Regions from separate parts of the Paenibacillus xylanexedens genome, predicted to be linked through region 1. Evidence: predicted binding sites of a transcription regulator. Region 1 holds the regulator's gene; the other holds the start of a gene.
The links. The regulator Rex, encoded in region 1, represses fermentation and respiration genes when NADH is low (regulators of the CRP and FNR family bind a similar motif). The targets are predictions, from matches to a motif close to TTGTGAAATATTTCACAA.

Region 1 (9,294 bases):
AGGTTCGGGAGAACCTGAAGGATACACTGGATCATTACGAAGAGCGTGAAGCGCAGACTCAGATGTTCAGCAGTGTAAGGCAAGCCCTGGATGAAGAGAAACATCTCTTGATCGAAGCTGGAACGGGTACCGGTAAATCTCTAGGGTATCTGTTGCCTGCTATTTACGAAAGTGTAAAGCAAGAACAGAAAGTTATGGTCAGCACGCATACGATCAATCTGCAGGAGCAATTGAGAGAGCGGGACATTCCGATGCTGACCCAAGTGGTTCCGTTCCCGTTTAAGGCTGCTGTTTTCAAAGGACGTGGACATTACCTGTGCCTGCGCAAATTTGAACACAAAATCAATAAACGTGAATTCGCCACACCCAAAGAGGATTATTTCACAGCTGCTCAGATGATTGTCTGGCTTACGCAGACCGAAACCGGAGATGATGAGGAACTTAACCTTAGCGGACGCGGAGGGGACTTCTGGGAGACGGTACAGAGCGAATCTGAGTCTTGTCTGGGAAGATCATGTCCATGGTTCCGCAAATGTTTCTACCATCGTGCCAAACATGAGGCTGGGTTGTCTGATATCGTAATCACCAATCACTCCAAATTGTTTACGGATGTGAAAGCTGCGCATCAGCTGCTGCCAGCCTATGAGAGTCTTGTGATCGATGAGGCCCATCATCTGGAGGATGTCGCTGGTAAACATCTTGGAATGCATATGAAATATTTCACGTTGGTTCATACACTGACCCGCCTGTTTAAAGACAGTCGTAATGGACAGCTGCCTATGCTTCGTTCGCAGTTATCCGGGCATGAAAATTCGGTGCAATGGGGCTCCATGGTGGATCAGATGTTCCCGCTCGCTCTTGAAGTTAAGGAGCTGTGGGATCGTATGAGCGATGCTTTGTTTGGTCTGTTGCCTGAACGAAGTGATGCTTCACCGGGAGAGACGGGGCAATTTTCACTGCGTCTGAAAGCATCTCAGAAACCTGCAAAATGGCAGGAGTTGCAGGATCTGGAGAACCAGATCTATGTGACTCTGGGCGATTTGGTTCGCAAAGGGGACAAATTGCTGCTTGAGGTGAAAGAAGATCAGGATGATTATCAATCGGATAGTCTGATCACGGATATTACAGGATTACTGAAAGATCTGACCACATTGAAGGAAAATTTACGTTTCTTCATGCGTATGGATGACGCCAAAACGGTGTACTGGATGGAAGCCAGCGGACAGTTCCGCAGCAAATCTCTCCAGCTGTATGCCGTACCTGTAGATGTGAGTGCACAACTTAAGGATTTGTTTTTTGACAAAAAGAAAAGTGTTGTTCTTACATCCGCTACGCTCTCCGTGGATAAGTCATTCCAGTTCATGATTGAACAGCTTGGCTTGCAGGAAGCCGCCGAAAACAATCGGCTATTAACGTCGATGTTGCCATCACCTTTCAACTATCGTGATCAGGCACTTCTGGTGATTCCGCGTGATTTCCCAAGTGTGAAGGGCAGTGTGGGTGATGCGCACTTTGTCAATATGCTGGTGCAATCACTGGCAGAGACCGCAATTGCCACGCGTGGACGCATGATGGTTCTGTTTACTTCATACAAGATGTTGAGACAGGTCTATGATCCGCTGAAAGAAGCTCTGTCTGGTAACGACATCTCGTTGCTTGGTCAAGGCGTTGATAGTGGAAGTCGTTCCAAATTGACTCGCAGGTTCCAAGATGCCAAAGCTACGGTACTTCTTGGCACAAGCAGCTTCTGGGAGGGTGTAGATATCCCGGGAGAGGCGCTAACTTGTCTCGCTATTGTGAGACTGCCTTTCCAGCCACCGAATCATCCGTTGGTGGAAGCCAAGAGTGAGTTGCTTCAGGAACAGAAGAAAAATCCGTTCATGAAACTGTCCGTGCCACAAGCGGTCATTCGTTTCAAGCAGGGATTTGGCCGATTGGTGCGTACAGCAAAGGACAGAGGAATTGTCATTGTTTATGATACACGGGTGATTGAAGCGTATTATGGTAAATTCTTTTTATATTCATTACCTGGTCCCAAAATGGAGCATATGCTTACGGAGCAGATGGTTCCACGAATTACCGAATGGTTGGAAAAACCAGCTAATGAACAAGAATAATAGTTGTTTTGGTCGTTATATCATTGCATGACACTATCGTTTGGCGTTAAACTTTATTAGATATTTCCGTATCCGATTAAAGCAGTTGCACGTAAGAACTTATAACCTAAATTACAAGGAGCATTCTGTATAAAATGTCACGTTTATCTTTGAGTTTATACAGAATACTCATCTTTTCATCTATTATTTTATCGTGGCCTTGGTAAGGGGGAGCAAGAATGAAATCGGATAAAATTTCGGAAGCGGTGGTACGACGTCTGCCTGTATACTTGCGCTATTTAAACGAGTTGCATCAGCGTGAGGTGGCTACTGTTTCTTCTCAAGAGCTTGGACAGAGGCTGGATCTGAATCCGGCCCAAATTCGTAAAGACCTGGCTTACTTCGGTGATTTTGGTCGTAAAGGGATCGGGTATGATGTATCCTATTTGATCGAGAAAATTCGTCACATTCTCAAAATCGATCAGCAAATTAATGTGGCTCTGGTAGGCGCGGGTAACCTCGGACAGGCCTTGTCCAACTATAACGCGTATCTGAAAGACAACATGAAGATTGTTGCTGTATTCGATGCATACGGACCGAAGATTGGTAGTCAAATCAACAGTTTGACGGTAAAACCAATGGATGAATTGACGGAAGCGGTTAAAACGGAAAACATTCGCATCGGAATTATCACGGTTCCGGATACGGAAGCCCAAAATGTAGCCGATCAGCTTATTGAATCCGGAATCGAAGCGATCCTTAATTTTGCACCAACAATTCTAAAAACACCGCCGCATATCCGCATTCACCATGCTGACTTTACAACGGATCTGCTTAGTTTGGCCTATTACTTGGAGACTGGAAAGGACGACGAGGAAGATGACAACAAATAGATGGGTAATTCACAACGGCAAATTTGCCGTTAATGAAGGCGGCACAACATGGAACGTGGTTCAAGGATACATGGTTGTTGAGGATGACAAGATTGTGCATATTGGTGAGACATTGCCGGATGGAGACAAAAATAGTACCAAAGTAGATGGAAAAGGACTGTTCTTCCTGCCGGGTCTGATCAATACGCATGGTCATGCAGCAATGTCGTTGCTCAGAGGGCACGGAGATGATCTTGCGTTGCAAGTATGGTTGCAGGAAAAAATGTGGCCAATGGAAGCGAAAATGACTTCAGAAGACGTATATTGGGGAACTTCGCTATCAGTGCTTGAAATGTTGAAAGGCGGAACTACAGCTTTCCTGGACATGTACGATCACATGGATCAAGTTGCCAAAGTTGTGGAGCAATCCGGCGTTAGAGCAGCACTGGCACGTGGTGTAATCGGGCTGTGCTCGGAAGAAGAACAATTGCGGAAGCTGGAGGAGTCGGCTGCGTTTGCACGTGAGTGGAATGGACAGGCAGATGGTCGCATTACAACCGTAATCTCGCCACATGCACCATATACATGCCCTCCTGACTACATAGAGAAGCTTGTACAGGTCGCGAACGACCTAAACCTTCCCCTTCATACACATATGTCGGAAACGCTTCGTGAAGTGGAGCAGAACGTGGCTGATTATGGACTGCGTCCTGTGGCACATCTGGAGAAACTGGGCTTTTTCTCCCGTCCATCCCTGGTTGCACATGCGGTGCATCTGAATGACGAAGAGATTGAAATTTTGGCCCGACATGATGTGGCTGTATCCCATAACCCGGGAAGTAACCTGAAACTCGCTTCCGGTGTTGCGCGGGTACCTGCGTTGCTGAAAGCAGGAGTTACCGTGTCACTCGGAACAGACGGACCGGCAAGCAACAACAACCTGGATATGTTCGAGGAAATGAGACTGGCTGCATTGATCCACAAAGGTGTATCCGGTGACCCGACGGCAGTGCCAGCAGGCGAAGCGTTATTACTCGGAACGTCATACGGTGCCAAATCTATCTTCTTGAACAATACCGGAGCACTCAAGGTCGGCATGAAGGCTGACTTTATCGCCTTGGACATTGAACAGGCACATTTCTATCCACATACAGACCTGATCTCACATACGATCTACTCGGCTTCTGCCAAAGATGTTGAGCACGTATGGGTGGATGGAAAACAAGTGGTGAAACATGGCGAATGTCTGACGCTGGATGAAGAACGCATTTTGCGTGAGTCTCAATTGGCATTTGATGGTCTGCTTGCTCGTTAATTGCAGGACAGCATCATAGGGAAAGGAAGTTCGGCTTTTGAAGAAAAAAAAGAAGTGGATATGGATTTCGCTGCTTGCACTGGTTCTGATTCTGTTTGGACTTCAGCGTTATTACGTCCATGTCACGCAGGACCAACGCAAGGAAGAAGCGCTCGCCATACAAGCAGCACAGGAGCAACTGGGCATTACATCCTATGATGAATTGCGTAAGTACATCTGGGGAGACAAAGAAGGCTCTGACAACATCTACTGGACTCTGATCGGCAAAAACAAGGATAACCAGGATGTTATGGTCTGGGTTAAGTTCGACGCAAACAATCAACCTGCTACGGGTGCAAACGCTGTACACAGCGAGTTGCTGCAGAACGGCATGTCCGAAGCGCAGATCCGCAATCGCTTTAGTTCTGAAGTTCCTGCCGGTGAGATTAAGCGAATCATGCCCGGAGTTGTGAATGGAATATATGTGTGGCAAGTGTATTATAAAGACGGTACGCATAACCACTATCGCTTTTATCGTTTTAGCAACGGAGAACAGGTGGACCTGGTCTACACACTCCCGAACAGCTAGAACAAATAGAGTGACATAACTAGAGAATTTAATGAAATGAAAGAACCGGCAGACGGATATCCGACTGAACCGGTTCTTTGTGTTGTCTGTAAACATTTTTGATTTAAATAGTTAAAATTAATAATTTATTCATATTTTCGCCTTCGAAATTGTATATACGATGTGATATACTCAGATATGTACTCAAAGTTACATTCAAAAACAAATAAACCTGTCGAAATTATCTCAGGAGTCAATGTGCACATATTCGTATATACCAATAAGCCAGTAGGTTGGGCCAAAATCTGGGAGGGGTAATTCACTTGAAGCTAAAAGTATTGCCTATTGCTATAACTGCCGTCATTTCAGCCGTTGTGTTGTTTGGAGGTTGGTTTGTATATCGTCAGGTGGCTGTGCAGAATCCGATTGAAAAAATGGTAACCCAGTACGATGGAGTCAATGACGTTCAATTAACTATTAACCGCAATGACGTACAATTGAAACTGGATCTGCAACCTGATGTTGATTTGGGCAGACTGGTACAATATATTCACAAAGAAGGACAGACGTTACTTGGAACACGTTCACTAAAGTTGGATGTTGTGGATCATTCCAGTGAAGCACTGGAGAGTTGGTGGGGGGATGCGATGTTCACCGTAGCTCAGGCGATGGAGAACAAGCAATACACCGAGATTACACCAACGTTGTCAAAGATGGCGACGAATGGAATTAAGGTAAATACAGCGATGGATGACAACAATGTATATGTCAGTCTCAGAGACGGAGATGCCAGCAAGTTTATTATTCTGCCGCGTGTGCCCGGTCAGATAGGAGTGTGGCCTAATGCCTAAGTGGACAAAAGAAGTTGCCATCGGATTTTTTCCCGTATTGATTATTTTCCTTGCTTTTACTGGTGTTAATATTGTTCCGATCCTGATTGCAGCAGTGCTTGTCGGAGCTTTGCTGTTCATGATGCAGATGCGTGGCGGGATTACAGTAGGCGCTGCACAGGAACGTAAACGGAAGAAAAAAGGACCTTCCAAGCTTACTTTTGAAGAAATTGGCGGACAAGACAGTGCTAAGCAGGAATTGCGTGAAGCGCTTGACTTTCTGATCAAACATGAAGAAATCCGGAAGTTCGGGATTCGCCCGTTAAAAGGGATCTTGCTGACGGGCCCTCCAGGGACAGGGAAAACGTTGATGGCCAAGGCTGCTGCCCATTACACCGATTCTATTTTTGTAGCAGCATCGGGTAGTGAGTTCGTGGAAATGTATGTTGGTGTGGGTGCCAGCAGAATTCGGGATTTGTTCAAGGACGCGAGAACCCGTGCCACCAAGGAAAATAAGGAAAACGCTATTATCTTTATCGATGAAATCGATGTCATCGGGGGGAAACGTGAGGGTGGTCAACAGCGTGAATACGATCAGACCCTGAATCAGCTCCTGACGGAAATGGATGGAATCTATTCTTCCGATACGCCAAGAATTCTGGTTATCGCTGCAACGAACCGTAAAGAGATGCTGGATAGCGCCCTGACGCGACCGGGACGTTTTGACCGCCACATTCAAGTGGACTTGCCTGACAAAAAGGGCAGAAAGCATATTCTGGAACTGCATGCGGTGAACAAACCTCTGTTGAAGGAAGTTAATCTGGAGAAAACAGCGGAAGAATCATATGGTTTCTCCGGTGCACAGCTCGAAAGTGTGATGAACGAAGCAGCAATATACGCCATGAGAGACGGGCTGTTAAACATCGAACAGCGGCATTTGTCCCTGGCTATTGATAAAGTCATGATGGGTGAGAAGACAGACCGTGAGTCCAGCGTGGAAGAGAAGAAAAGGGTCGCCATTCATGAGTTGGGACATGCCATTATGGCTGAACTCGTTCGTCCAGGCAGTGTTAGTCAGGTGGCACTTAGTCCGCGTGGTCAGGCGCTGGGATATGTACGTCATAACCCGCAACAAGAACAGTTCCTCTATACGAAGCGCTTTCTGGAAGAGCAGATCATGATTGCACTCGGAGGAGCAGCTGCGGAGGAAATGTACTACGGTGGTCGTTCCACAGGTTCACGCAATGACTTTGATCAGGCAACCAATGTTGTACAGACGATGATGGCTTCGGGGTTGACTTCACTTGGGATTGTGAACATGGATATGGTCACAACCGAGGAACTGATGCGAGAGAATAAATTAATTCTGCAAGAACTGATGGAACAGACAAAGCGGTTACTTGAAGAACAACGGACAATTTTCGACAATTCACTCGACATCTTGATTCGTGAGGAAGTTTTGTCTGGCGAGCAATTTCGTTGTCAATCTCGTGACAGTGCCCTTCTACCAGCATAATTTATTTATGTTGGTTATTTTTTTTTACATTTCACTCGTGCTAAGATATTATTATATGTTGGGTCGAAATTTGTAATTTTCGGCGAACAGGGTACAATAGAGAAATAGAGAACCGAAAGGATGGAGCAGAACCATGTTTTTCAAAAAAATAGGAGTTGTCGGCGGCGGTACGATGGGGCAAGGTATTTCCCAGATGCTCGCAGCCAAAGGACTTGATGTGCTTCTCGTGGAGCATACAACACAAAAGCTGGATCATGCATATGACATGATCGAAACCAACCTGGATAAACAACTGGAGAAATGGGCGATTACAAAAGCGGAGAAGAAATTGATTCTTTCCCGTATTACCAAGGTAGCTCATTTAGCTGAACTTGGAACTTGCGACATGGTCATTGAGACAATTTCAGAAGATCTGGATGCGAAAAAAGCAGTATTCAGCCAACTGGACCAAGTTTGCCCAAGCAATGTCATTCTGGCAAGTAATACATCCACGCTGAGTTTGACCGAGCTTGCAAGCTCGACCAAATACCCGGAGCGTGTTATTGGTATGCACTTTATTCACCCGGTATCCCGGGTTGATCTTGTAGAGATTATTCGTGGACTGAAAACTTCGGATACAACATTCGAAGAGACCAGACGTTTTGTTGAAGAAGTAGCGGACAAAAAAGGAGTCATGATTTATGAATCCCCTGGATTCGTAACTTCCCGTCTGATCTGCCTGCTGATTAACGAAGCGTTGCATGTATTGCAAGAAGGTGTTGCATCTGCTGAAGATATCGATGATGCAATGCGTATCGGATACAACTTCCAACATGGACCACTCGAAATGGCTGACCGTTTCGGACTGGATTCTGTTGAAGCTGCACTCGAAAGAATGTTCCGTGAATTCGGAGAATTGAAATATCGTCCTTCTACAGTCCTGAAGAAAATGGTGCGTGCAGGACACCTGGGTGCCAAAACAGGCGAAGGATTCTTCAAGTACGACAAGGATGGTGACCGACTGTGAAAGTACTCGTAATTAATGCGGGGAGTTCCTCGCTCAAATATCAACTGTATAATATGACTGACGAATCTGTACTGGCTAAAGGTTTGGTAGAACGGATCGGAATGGATTCCTCCATCCTGACACACAAACCGACAGGCCGTGAGGATGTTACAGAAGTTAGTGAGATTCTGGAGCATACAACAGCGATCCGTAAAGTCATTGATATTTTGACTCACAAAGAAAATGGTGTACTGGATTCTGTAAGTGAAATTCAAGCTGTTGGACATCGTGTTGTTCACGGTGGTGAAGCATTTAAAGAATCTGCATTGGTAGATGATGCTGCCAAAGCTGAAATTCGTCGTTTGTTCGACTTGGCTCCACTTCATAACCCTGCAGCAATGATGGGTATTCGTGCGGCTGAATTAAATATGCCTGGTGTGCCACAAGTTATGGTCTTTGATACAGCGTTCCATCAGACGATGCCTGAAAAAGCTTACCTGTATGCTATTCCGCGTGTACTTTACAAAAAATATAAAGTACGTCGCTACGGCGCACATGGTACTTCCCATGATTTCGTAAGCAAGGCAGCTGCTGAATATCTGGATCGTCCAGTGGAAGATCTGAAAATTATCACTTGTCACGTCGGTAACGGCGGTAGTGTAACAGCAGTTAAAGGTGGCGTATCCGTTGATACTTCGATGGGTATGACTCCGCTTGAAGGATTGATGATGGGAACGCGTTCTGGTGACCTTGACCCAGCCATCGTACCTTATGTAATGAACAAGGAAGAACTGAGCGTAAGCGAAGTGAACTCTATGTTGAACAAACACAGTGGATTGCTTGCGATCTCCGGAATCAGCAGTGACATGCGTGAGATTACGGAAGGTATGGAGAATGGCGATGCCAACTCCACGCTTGCTTTTGAAATGTACGAATACCGTCTGCGTAAATACATCGGCTCATATGCAGCTGCAATGAACGGTGTAGACGTGATTGTCTTTACGGCTGGTGTAGGTGAGAACTCCGTTGTACTTCGCCAAAAAGTATGTGAGCAACTCACTTATCTGGGTGTTGAACTGGATGAAGCTTTGAATGCCATTCGTTCTGGTGAACCACGCCGGATTACAACAGCG
Region 2 (9,294 bases), 200 kb from region 1:
CAGCTACATGGAACAGGGGAGACCGGAAACCAAAGAAACGTTCGGGAGTTGGGACACCGTGTTAGCACGCAGAGGTTTTAGCGGAGCAGTGGACAATTTCCTGGCTTGTCTGGACTCACCTGATGATTGCCTGATCAGTGCAAGTCATGTCATGGACAGTCATGAACTGGCGGAACAATTGATTCGCAAATAATTGCAGAATACACATACGGAGGAATACAAGTCATGGATGAATATGAAAAGGAACGTAATAAACAGATCGAGGAAGCTGTTGTAGAAACCTATAAACAGGAAGAAGAGATGATGATCCTCGTATTTGCCCAGTGGTGTGTCAATAATGGTTTGGACCCGGAAGAGATGTACCGGCAAGCCTACCCGAATCAGCAGAGCAACGAGCGTTTGCAGCAGGTGCAGAAGCTGATTGTATCCAAGGAGGAAGCCGGTGAGATCCCGGATGATACTGTACTTGGCGTGTTGTCCATGTTTGGCAATGAAGATCTGGCGATGGTTGTATCCGAGGCCATAGCCGCGCGCAAATAAGTTCAACTTACGTATACTGGTATGATTACATCTGTTCCCGGTGAATGACGCGGAATTCCTTCGGGGACATGCCGAACCGGGAACGGAATACCCGATGAAAATAGGTATAGTTGTTAAAGCCGGAAGACTCAGACACTTGCTCCAGGGTCATTGGACTGAAAATAATCCGTTCCCTGGCCATGTTGAGCCGTACGTCAAGCGTGTATTGCATGATGCTTTTGCCAAACGCTTCTTTGAAGAGATGAACACCCCGTGAGACACTGATGCCAATATGTGTTGCCACATCATCGAGCTTGAATAAAGAGGAAGCGTTTTCTTCAATGTAGTTTTTGATCTCATAAGCCACATAATTGGTGTTGGTTATCGTTGGATGCTCCGCGAGCAGACGATCCACTTCGAGACATAAAATTCGCATATAATAACTTGAAATTTCCGGATAAGGATTGGAGATGCGGCGCTGTTCCAGTACGAGCTGTCGAAACAGGACCAAAAGACTTTCCGTCAGTTCGACTTTGATCCGGGTCGGCCGTTTGTGACGTTTCCACCACTCATCCACCCAGGAACCATTAAAGAAGATGTGATAGTCACCACTCTCCACCAGTCGTTCTCCCATCGGATTGGTTTCATTGTCTATTCTCAGCTCATAGGGTTCATCAGGATCAAAAAGAAGCAGATCGCCCGCATCCACCAGGGACATGTCCCCGTCTATGCGTGCACGGCAACGTCCGTCTGTTTGCAGTCTTAACAGGTAGTTCTTCACCCCTTCAGGCTGCACCATAGCGTAGGGTTTACGATGAAATGAAAAGCCTGCTGTAAGAACTTGGCAGGATTGATCTGTCGGCATGGGCATACTCCTTGCAATTTGAAAATTATGACCAGATAGTTCATGTTTCAATCATATTATTCATTTTAATTGAAGCTGAAACGGAATACCATAGTATTAGATTTAAGGAACAGGAAACATCCAACAAAACATATGTATCTCAACCATTCAAACGCAGATTTTCACCATGCGTAAGGAGATGAACGTCACAGTGGAGAAAATGAAAGCAGGCATCATCGGGTGTGGTAACATCAGCGCCATCTACTTGGAAAATCTCAAAAACAACCCGGTCATTGAAGTCGTGGCTGTTGCGGATTTGATTCGTGAACGCGCTCAGGAACGGGCAGATGAATTTAATATCGCAAACGTTTACAATGTAGATGAGTTGCTGCAAAATAACGAAATTGAACTTGTGTTGAACCTTACGGTTCCTGGCAGTCATGCCATGACCGATCTGGCTGCACTCGAAGCAGGCAAACATGTGTATGCCGAGAAGCCGCTGGCAATTTCTCTTGAGGATGGTCGCAAAGTTGTTGAGTTGGCTGAGGAAAAGGGATTGTATGTTGGTTCTGCACCGGATACCTTCCTTGGTTCAGGCATACAGACAGCTCGTAAAGCCATTGAGGATGGGCTGATTGGCAAGCCGGTTGCAGCGACTTCATTCTTTATGGGTGGAGGACCAGAAGCTTGGCATCCTAATCCGGAGTTCTTTTATGTCGCAGGTGGCGGACCGATGTTTGATATGGGACCTTACTACCTGACCGCTCTGATTACGTTGCTTGGACCGATACGCAGAATCAGTGCCTCGGCAGGCATACAGATTGCAGATCGCAAGATTGGCTCCGGACCGAAGGAAGGTACAGCGCTGCAAGTAGAGACGCCTACTCACTTGGCAGGAACCATTGATTTTGCAGAAGGTGCCATTGCAACCATGATTACCAGTTTCGATATTCGCGGAGCTTCAGATCTGCCACGTATTGAAATCTATGGTACAGAAGGTACGCTTAGTGTACCGGACCCCAATTATTTTAACGGGGAAGTAAAGGTTCGCAGATACGGTCAAGACACTTGGGAGACGGTCAAACCAGTCTTCGAAAGTGGACAAAACGAACGAGGCATCGGCGTAACCGAAATGGTTGAATCCATTCGTGCCGGACGGGAACACAAAGCCAGTGGCAAGCTTGCTTATCACGTACTGGAAGCCATGCATTCATTCCAGCGTTCTTCACTTGAAGGCAAGCACATACATCTGGAGAGCAGCTATGATTCTTTTACAGTAACTCGCACAGTTCAAACTGAGATTGAAACCGTGGAATCCCACTAGTCTGAGTAAAAGTGTTCGAAGCTTGATGCTCTTACGAGTGAAGCAGAATAACCAGTATTCTTACGTTCAATTTCAGGATAGAAACACTCTCGATTTTCCACACTAATCAAACAGGCATGTGATCTGAACGGTAATTGTATACAGTTCAATATTCATGAATTCAGCAATCATACGATATCTAATCCAGGGAGGAATCGCACTTGAAACTCGGCGTATTTTTGGTACTATTCGGAGGACGTAAATTGGAGGATGCTCTTGATTATGTAGCATCCAAGGGATTAAAAGCAGTAGAGATCGGAACAGGCGGACATCCAGGCAATGCACATTGTAAGCCAGATGAGTTGTTAAGCAATCCTACAGCATTGAAAAACTTCAAAAATGCAGTGGAATCACGTGGTTTGACGATCAGTGCACTCAGCTGTCACGGTAACCCGCTACATCCGCAAAAGGATATTGCCAAAGGATTTCACGATGATTTTGTTAAATCGGTAGAACTGGCTGAGAAGCTGGAAGTACCTGTAGTGAATACATTCTCCGGTTGTCCGGGAGACCATGAGGATGCCAAATATCCGAACTGGCCTGTTGCACCATGGCCAAATGACTTCCAGGAGATCCTGAAGTGGCAGTGGGAGAATAAAGTGATCCCTTACTGGGCAGAGTGGGGTAAATTTGCAGCAGATCGTAACGTAAAAGTTGGATTGGAGCTGCACGGTGGATTCTCCGTTCATACACCAGCAACCTTGCTGAGACTGCGTGAAGCAGCAGGTGAAGTGATCGGAGCCAATCTGGACCCAAGTCACATGTGGTGGCAAGGTATTGATCCAGTTCAGGCAATTCACATCTTGGGACGTGAAGGAGCTATCCATCACTTCCATGCAAAAGATACAACAATTGATCCGGTAAACGTGAACAAACACGGTGTAACGGATATGCAGGACTATACCAATATGCTGGATCGGGCTTGGCAGTTCCGCTCGGTCGGTTATGGACATGATAACAAGACTTGGGCAGATATTATGAGTGCCTTGCGTCTGGTCGGATATGATTATGTAGTAAGTATTGAACACGAAGACGGTCTGATGTCGGTTGAAGAAGGATTCTCTAAAGCCGTGCAAAATCTCCAGCAAGTATTGATCGAAGAACCGCTGGGCGATATGTGGTGGGTTTAGAGCTACACTAGGGGGAAATTGAACATGATCAACGTCACCATTTGGAATGAATTTGTCCATGAGAAAATTCACGATGAAGTAAGGGAAGTCTACCCGGATGGTCTGCATCGAGCACTGGCTGACGGACTTGGCGGCGAAGGCTTTGCTATTCGCACAGCTACACTGGATCAGCCTGAACATGGATTAAGTGATGAAGTGCTGAATTCCACAGATGTGCTCATATGGTGGGGACATATGGCACATGATCGCGTAAGCGATGAGATCTCACAGAAGGTTGCGCAGCGAGTGCTGAACGGGATGGGAATGATTGTGCTCCATTCAGGTCATTTCTCCAAACCATTCAAAGCGCTGATGGGAACAAGCTGCGATCTGAAGTGGCGTGTAGCTGACGAGCAGGAAATTGTATGGTGTGTTAACCCATCTCATCCGATTGCGGATGGCATCGAAGGCAAGATTGTATTGGAAAAAGAAGAGATGTACGGTGAATTCTTCGATATTCCAGTACCGGATGAACTGGTGTTTGTGAGCAACTTCCAGGGTGGGGAAGTATTCCGGAGCGGATGTACGTTCCGGCGTGGTGAAGGTAAAATCTTTTATTTCCGACCAGGTCATGAGACGTATCCGACCTATTACAAACCGGAAATATTAAGAGTGATCAGCAACGCTGTGAAATGGGCATATCCTGCCCGCAGCTTTAAGCCGGAATTTGGCAAGAGCGAACCTGTAAGACCATTTGGTGGCGTGCTGGTCTAATTCACTAACTCAATCGTGTAATGGAATTTATAAGTTTTATTCAAAAAGAACCCTTCTCCGAGTCATTGATGACTGTGGCAGTTGGGTTCTTTTTGGGTAAGATAGTACTATGGGGAAGTTATACGATATTTCCCATGGTGACGACGTAGCGTGTAATGTATACTGGGATGTATGATCCATTTTGGATGATATGCTTCTAAAATTTAAACTTTTTAGTTGCAGGCGTTTTCTTTGAAGCTTAAATATGTTATTATGAAATATACTAACAAAATGTAAGTTGATTTGAGTGATCTCTAAAGAGGTGATTAATGTGGAAGGTCAAGACTTGCGGATGTGTCCGCGTTTTGAGACGGCGTTTTCTTTTTTGGGCAAGCGCTGGAATGGTTTAATTATTCAAACATTGATGAGTGGTTCGAAGCGATTCAAGGATATCTCCAATCTGATTCCATCCATGAGTGATAAGATGTTATCCGAACGGATGAAAGATCTGGAGAGTGAAGGTATTCTGGTTCGTCACGTCTATCCCGAGACGCCAGTTCGTATTGAATATGAACTGACGGATAAAGGTAGAGCGCTCCAGCCTGTCATGAATCAAATTCAAGACTGGGCTGAGCAGTGGGTTGACTAACGCATAAGCAAATATCACCCACTTTTGTTGCATGAATGACATAGACTCCTGATTTCTGTGGAAATCAGGGGTTTTTGTCTTAAGTACTATGTTGATCGGCGTTTTTCTCTTGGGCTATGCACATGTTGTCATGAGTTGTAGTATAATCTATAGAAAATGGCCACAGACGGCCGGAGCGAAGGAGGCCCACTTGTCATGAGAGAAGAAAGCTTATCCCGTGAAGTACGCTACGGCAAAAAAGATATTGCAGAACTTGAGAGCGCATCCATTCAGGTCCATCTAATTTACAAAAAAGCTGCAGAGTTGTTTAAGCGCACAGCATATTCCCGTTCGGTTAAGGATGATCTTGCCGAAGTGAATACGCATTCTGTGAACAGCGATGGTCCGAAATTAGCTCCGGCGGTGCTGCAAAAATGGATTCAAACGTCCAGGGGCTGGAAGTGTATCGGATGTGAGCTGGGACAACCTGATTCAACGATGTCTCAGATGGAAGAAACTATCCGTGGTAAGCAATTGGCTTTAGATGTGGGAGAAGGTCGGCTGGTTCAGGCAGAAATGCTGATTCAGGCGGTTGTCTGGTCACAATATGAGAAGATTCGAATGTTTGCGCCATGGCTTGGTGATGACCCCTTTTATAGCGTGCAGGAGCTGGATGTCATTGCCCGTTACATTGTGCCTACCTATTTCTCGGAACGGCCTTTGCATGAGCAAGGGAAGGTATTTAAGGTCCATCAACAATATGGGCAGATTCCGTTGTATCAGGAGTATGTAGACGCACCTTCATGTTGCGTGCAGGTTGACGGTGGATTGCTTGAAGGGCGATTGCTGACAGGTGTATACGTATCTGAGGAGCAATTCTTCGGGCTTAATCCATATCTGAAAGATGGCGATGGAGGACGGACATACATGCAGGCTAGTGTCCAATGATAACGTAACCAATTAGAACATAAAAATGATATAGATTGGAGAGCCTGTGTGCAGGCTCTCTTTCTTGTACAAGCCTTATTTGCAGGCGGTACCCTATAAAAGTAACGGCTTTGACACTTTTTTTTGCCGAAAGTTGTGCCATAATAGAGGTTATGGACAACAGGGTGAATGATTTTACGCAGGGTGGTGTTACCTACATGATGAAGAAAATCCCCGGTTACATAGGTGTATGTTTGCTCCTACTGGCGATCTTGGCTGGTTGTAGTGAGACACAGCCTTCTGAGCAGCCAATTGTTAAAGAGACAGAAACAGCGAATACAATCACAGTGGCTGTAGATGGCAGTACGTTTTTGCCTGATGCAACAAAGTCCATTAAGCGAGATTTTAGTGAGGGTTTGACACTCAAAAAAGCATTACTCAATAGCGGACTGGTTGATTTTACGGCAGATGGCAAACGGATTCAATCCGTGGGTGAAGTTTCTCTGGATTCTTCGCTGAGCTGGGCTGTCAAATTAAATGGCAAGGATATTGAACAGGAAGATTGGGACATGGAGCTTCATGCCAAAGATGAAGTGATCATTTACGTGAAAGCCGCTGACAGTGGGGGGGATGGCGTTGCATATCAGACAACGTTACTCAAGGTTAGCGGTGGAAACATTATGCCAACCCTTAATCGTCAATATGCCGGCGTCTACGTTCAGGAGTGCACAGTTCGTGATGTGTTGAAGTCCAGCGGCATTGTAAGAATGTCGGAGAATAACAAATTTGTCGTTTCGGTCGAGAATGTCACGCCTCGTATGAATGAGCGGTGGGTCATTATGGTGAATGACAAAGAATTAATGGAAAATGGTCTGGACATGAAATTGAATCCACGTGATGCGGTAAAGCTTGAATTGACCAATGCATCCTAAGTATACCAAGAAGCCCAATCTCTTTTTAGAGAACTGGGCTTTTTTTCATTAAATATATATAAGCAATTTCCGATTAGCATAGTCAAATATTAAATACGACAGATCTCGTTCGGGCAAAGCTCACAGTGACAGATCCCTTGCAGCATCTTCAGATCTTTGATGACAATCATGCCATTGTCATATTCAATCCCATCTTTCTTACGCAGGTCGCTTAACATGCGGTTTACACTTTCACGAGTGGCTCCAATCATATTGGACAGGTCCGTGTGGGTAATTTTTTTGTGAATAATGACATGCTCTCCATGAGGCTCACCATACGAATTCGACAACCGAATGAGGGTGGAGCAAAGTGCACCCGGTTTGCCATATAACATGAGATCCCGGAATTTGGTCTGTGTTAACCGGTGGTGGATGCCCATCCATTTCATAAAATCGATCGCGAAGTCACAATGCTGGCAGATTAACATTTCCAGGTCTTTATGCTCCAGTACACCGATCTCACTATCCTCCAGCACTTCCGCTGAGAAGCTGTGTTTAGAGCCAAAGAAGGGATCAGCCTGCCCAATCATATCACCGGATTGATACATGTACATGATCAGTTCCTTGCCTTCATCCGTGGATTTGGTGATCTGGGCACGGCCCCGTTTCATATAATAAAGTTTGTCAGAGATGTCGCCTTCCCAGTACAGATGTGTACCTTCCGGATAGGTTCTATCTTTCATGGTAACCAGCAGATGGTTGAAATTTGCTTCCGAGAAACAGTTAGTATTGCCGCGCTTTTCCAGTACAGTTGTTAGTTCTCTCATAAGTCTATCTCCCCTTTATGTCCATCGGACGACCTTCTGTAGTAAGCAGTAGCCTCCGAGGTTCGCCGCAAACCGTTGCCGTCCTGATCAGGGTCATCTCGGCCGGGAGGAAGGACGGTACAAATTGCGGTGGTTCAATTTTTAAGTTCAGTATATACCTAATCTTACCGTTTGAGGGGGAAGGAAAGGGGGCAAAAATGACGAAATTTCAAACATTGTGATAAAATTCACTTTTAATGGAGAGGATGAATTTTACAGCTCTATATTTTAAATAGGAAGTGAAAATGGTCGTATGAAGGACACTACAAAACTTAAATTAAATTTGTTATACTTTGTGAAAAAAATCACATAATTAAGTTTATTGTCATGTTACGATGTGAATGTAAACGAGAGAGACAAACTAATACGAACCTTTAGGAGGATGAGGGAGATGGCTGTAAAGAACGAAGTCGCCCCAGCAAAAGAACCGACAGCAGGTCAGTATATTCAAACGTTAATCGACAAAGCGAATAAAGCACACGCCGCATTCATGAAGATGGACCAGAAGCAGATTGACCGGATTGTGCAAGCGATGGCGCTTGCGGGTCTGGATAAACACATGATGCTCGCCAAGATGGCCGTAGAAGAAACAGGCCGCGGAGTGTATGAGGATAAAATCACCAAAAATATATTTGCAACAGAATATGTGTACCACAGCATCAAGTATGACAAAACCGTAGGTGTGATTGAAGATAACGAGTATGAAAGCTTCCAGAAAATTGCGGAGCCGGTCGGCATCATCATGGGTATTACACCAGTTACCAACCCAACATCAACGACGATGTTCAAAGCACTGATCTCCATCAAGACGCGTAACCCGATCATCTTTGGTTTCCACCCATCTGCACAGAATTGTAGCCGGGAAGCTGCTAAAATCCTACTGGAAGCGGCTGTGAAACATGGTGCACCAGCGGATTGTATTCAGTGGATTGATGATCCTTCCATGGATCGTACAAACGAACTGATGAATCACAATGATGTGGCTCTCATTCTGGCAACAGGCGGATCAGGCATGGTACGTGCAGCGTACAGCTGTGGTAAACCTGCACTGGGCGTAGGACCGGGTAACGTTCCTTGCTTTATCGAGAAAAGCGCGGATATCAATCAGGCAGTGACGGATTTGATCCTGTCCAAATCTTTCGATAACGGCATGATCTGTGCTTCCGAACAAGCGGTCATCATTGAAGAACCGATCTTCGATCAAGTGAAGAAAAAAATGATTGCGAATGGCTGTTACTTTGTTAACAAAGATGAAGCAGCAAAATTGACAGCAGGTGCGATTAATGCCGAGAAATGTGCGGTGAATCCGGCGATTGTTGGTCAATCTGCGGTGAGCATTGCGAAATTGTGCGGTATTGAAGTTCCAGCAGGCAC

Region 2: adhE (bifunctional acetaldehyde-CoA/alcohol dehydrogenase) is a predicted target of Rex. The motif match lies at 8,214-8,231, and genes of this name have one in related genera.

Annotation. Positions count from the first base shown of each region.
Region 1 covers NZ_CP018620.1:5,132,186-5,141,479, reverse strand. Annotated here, with positions in the region: gene dinG (ATP-dependent DNA helicase DinG) at 1-2,117, shown strand, start outside; gene BS614_RS22350 (redox-sensing transcriptional repressor Rex) at 2,336-2,989, shown strand; gene BS614_RS22345 (amidohydrolase) at 2,976-4,283, shown strand; gene BS614_RS22340 (DUF5590 domain-containing protein) at 4,321-4,851, shown strand; gene BS614_RS22335 (hypothetical protein) at 5,154-5,681, shown strand; gene BS614_RS22330 (AAA family ATPase) at 5,674-7,176, shown strand; gene BS614_RS22325 (3-hydroxyacyl-CoA dehydrogenase family protein) at 7,310-8,182, shown strand; gene BS614_RS22320 (acetate/propionate family kinase) at 8,179-9,294, shown strand, end outside.
Region 2 covers NZ_CP018620.1:5,328,997-5,338,290, reverse strand. Annotated here, with positions in the region: gene BS614_RS23325 (Gfo/Idh/MocA family protein) at 1-193, shown strand, start outside; gene BS614_RS23320 (hypothetical protein) at 226-540, shown strand; gene BS614_RS23315 (AraC family transcriptional regulator) at 566-1,384, opposite strand; gene BS614_RS23310 (Gfo/Idh/MocA family protein) at 1,575-2,687, shown strand; gene BS614_RS23305 (sugar phosphate isomerase/epimerase family protein) at 2,888-3,856, shown strand; gene BS614_RS23300 (ThuA domain-containing protein) at 3,881-4,609, shown strand; gene BS614_RS23295 (winged helix-turn-helix transcriptional regulator) at 4,941-5,237, shown strand; gene BS614_RS23290 (hypothetical protein) at 5,433-6,164, shown strand; gene BS614_RS23285 (hypothetical protein) at 6,362-7,075, shown strand; gene BS614_RS23280 (Crp/Fnr family transcriptional regulator) at 7,165-7,881, opposite strand; gene adhE (bifunctional acetaldehyde-CoA/alcohol dehydrogenase) at 8,312-9,294, shown strand, end outside.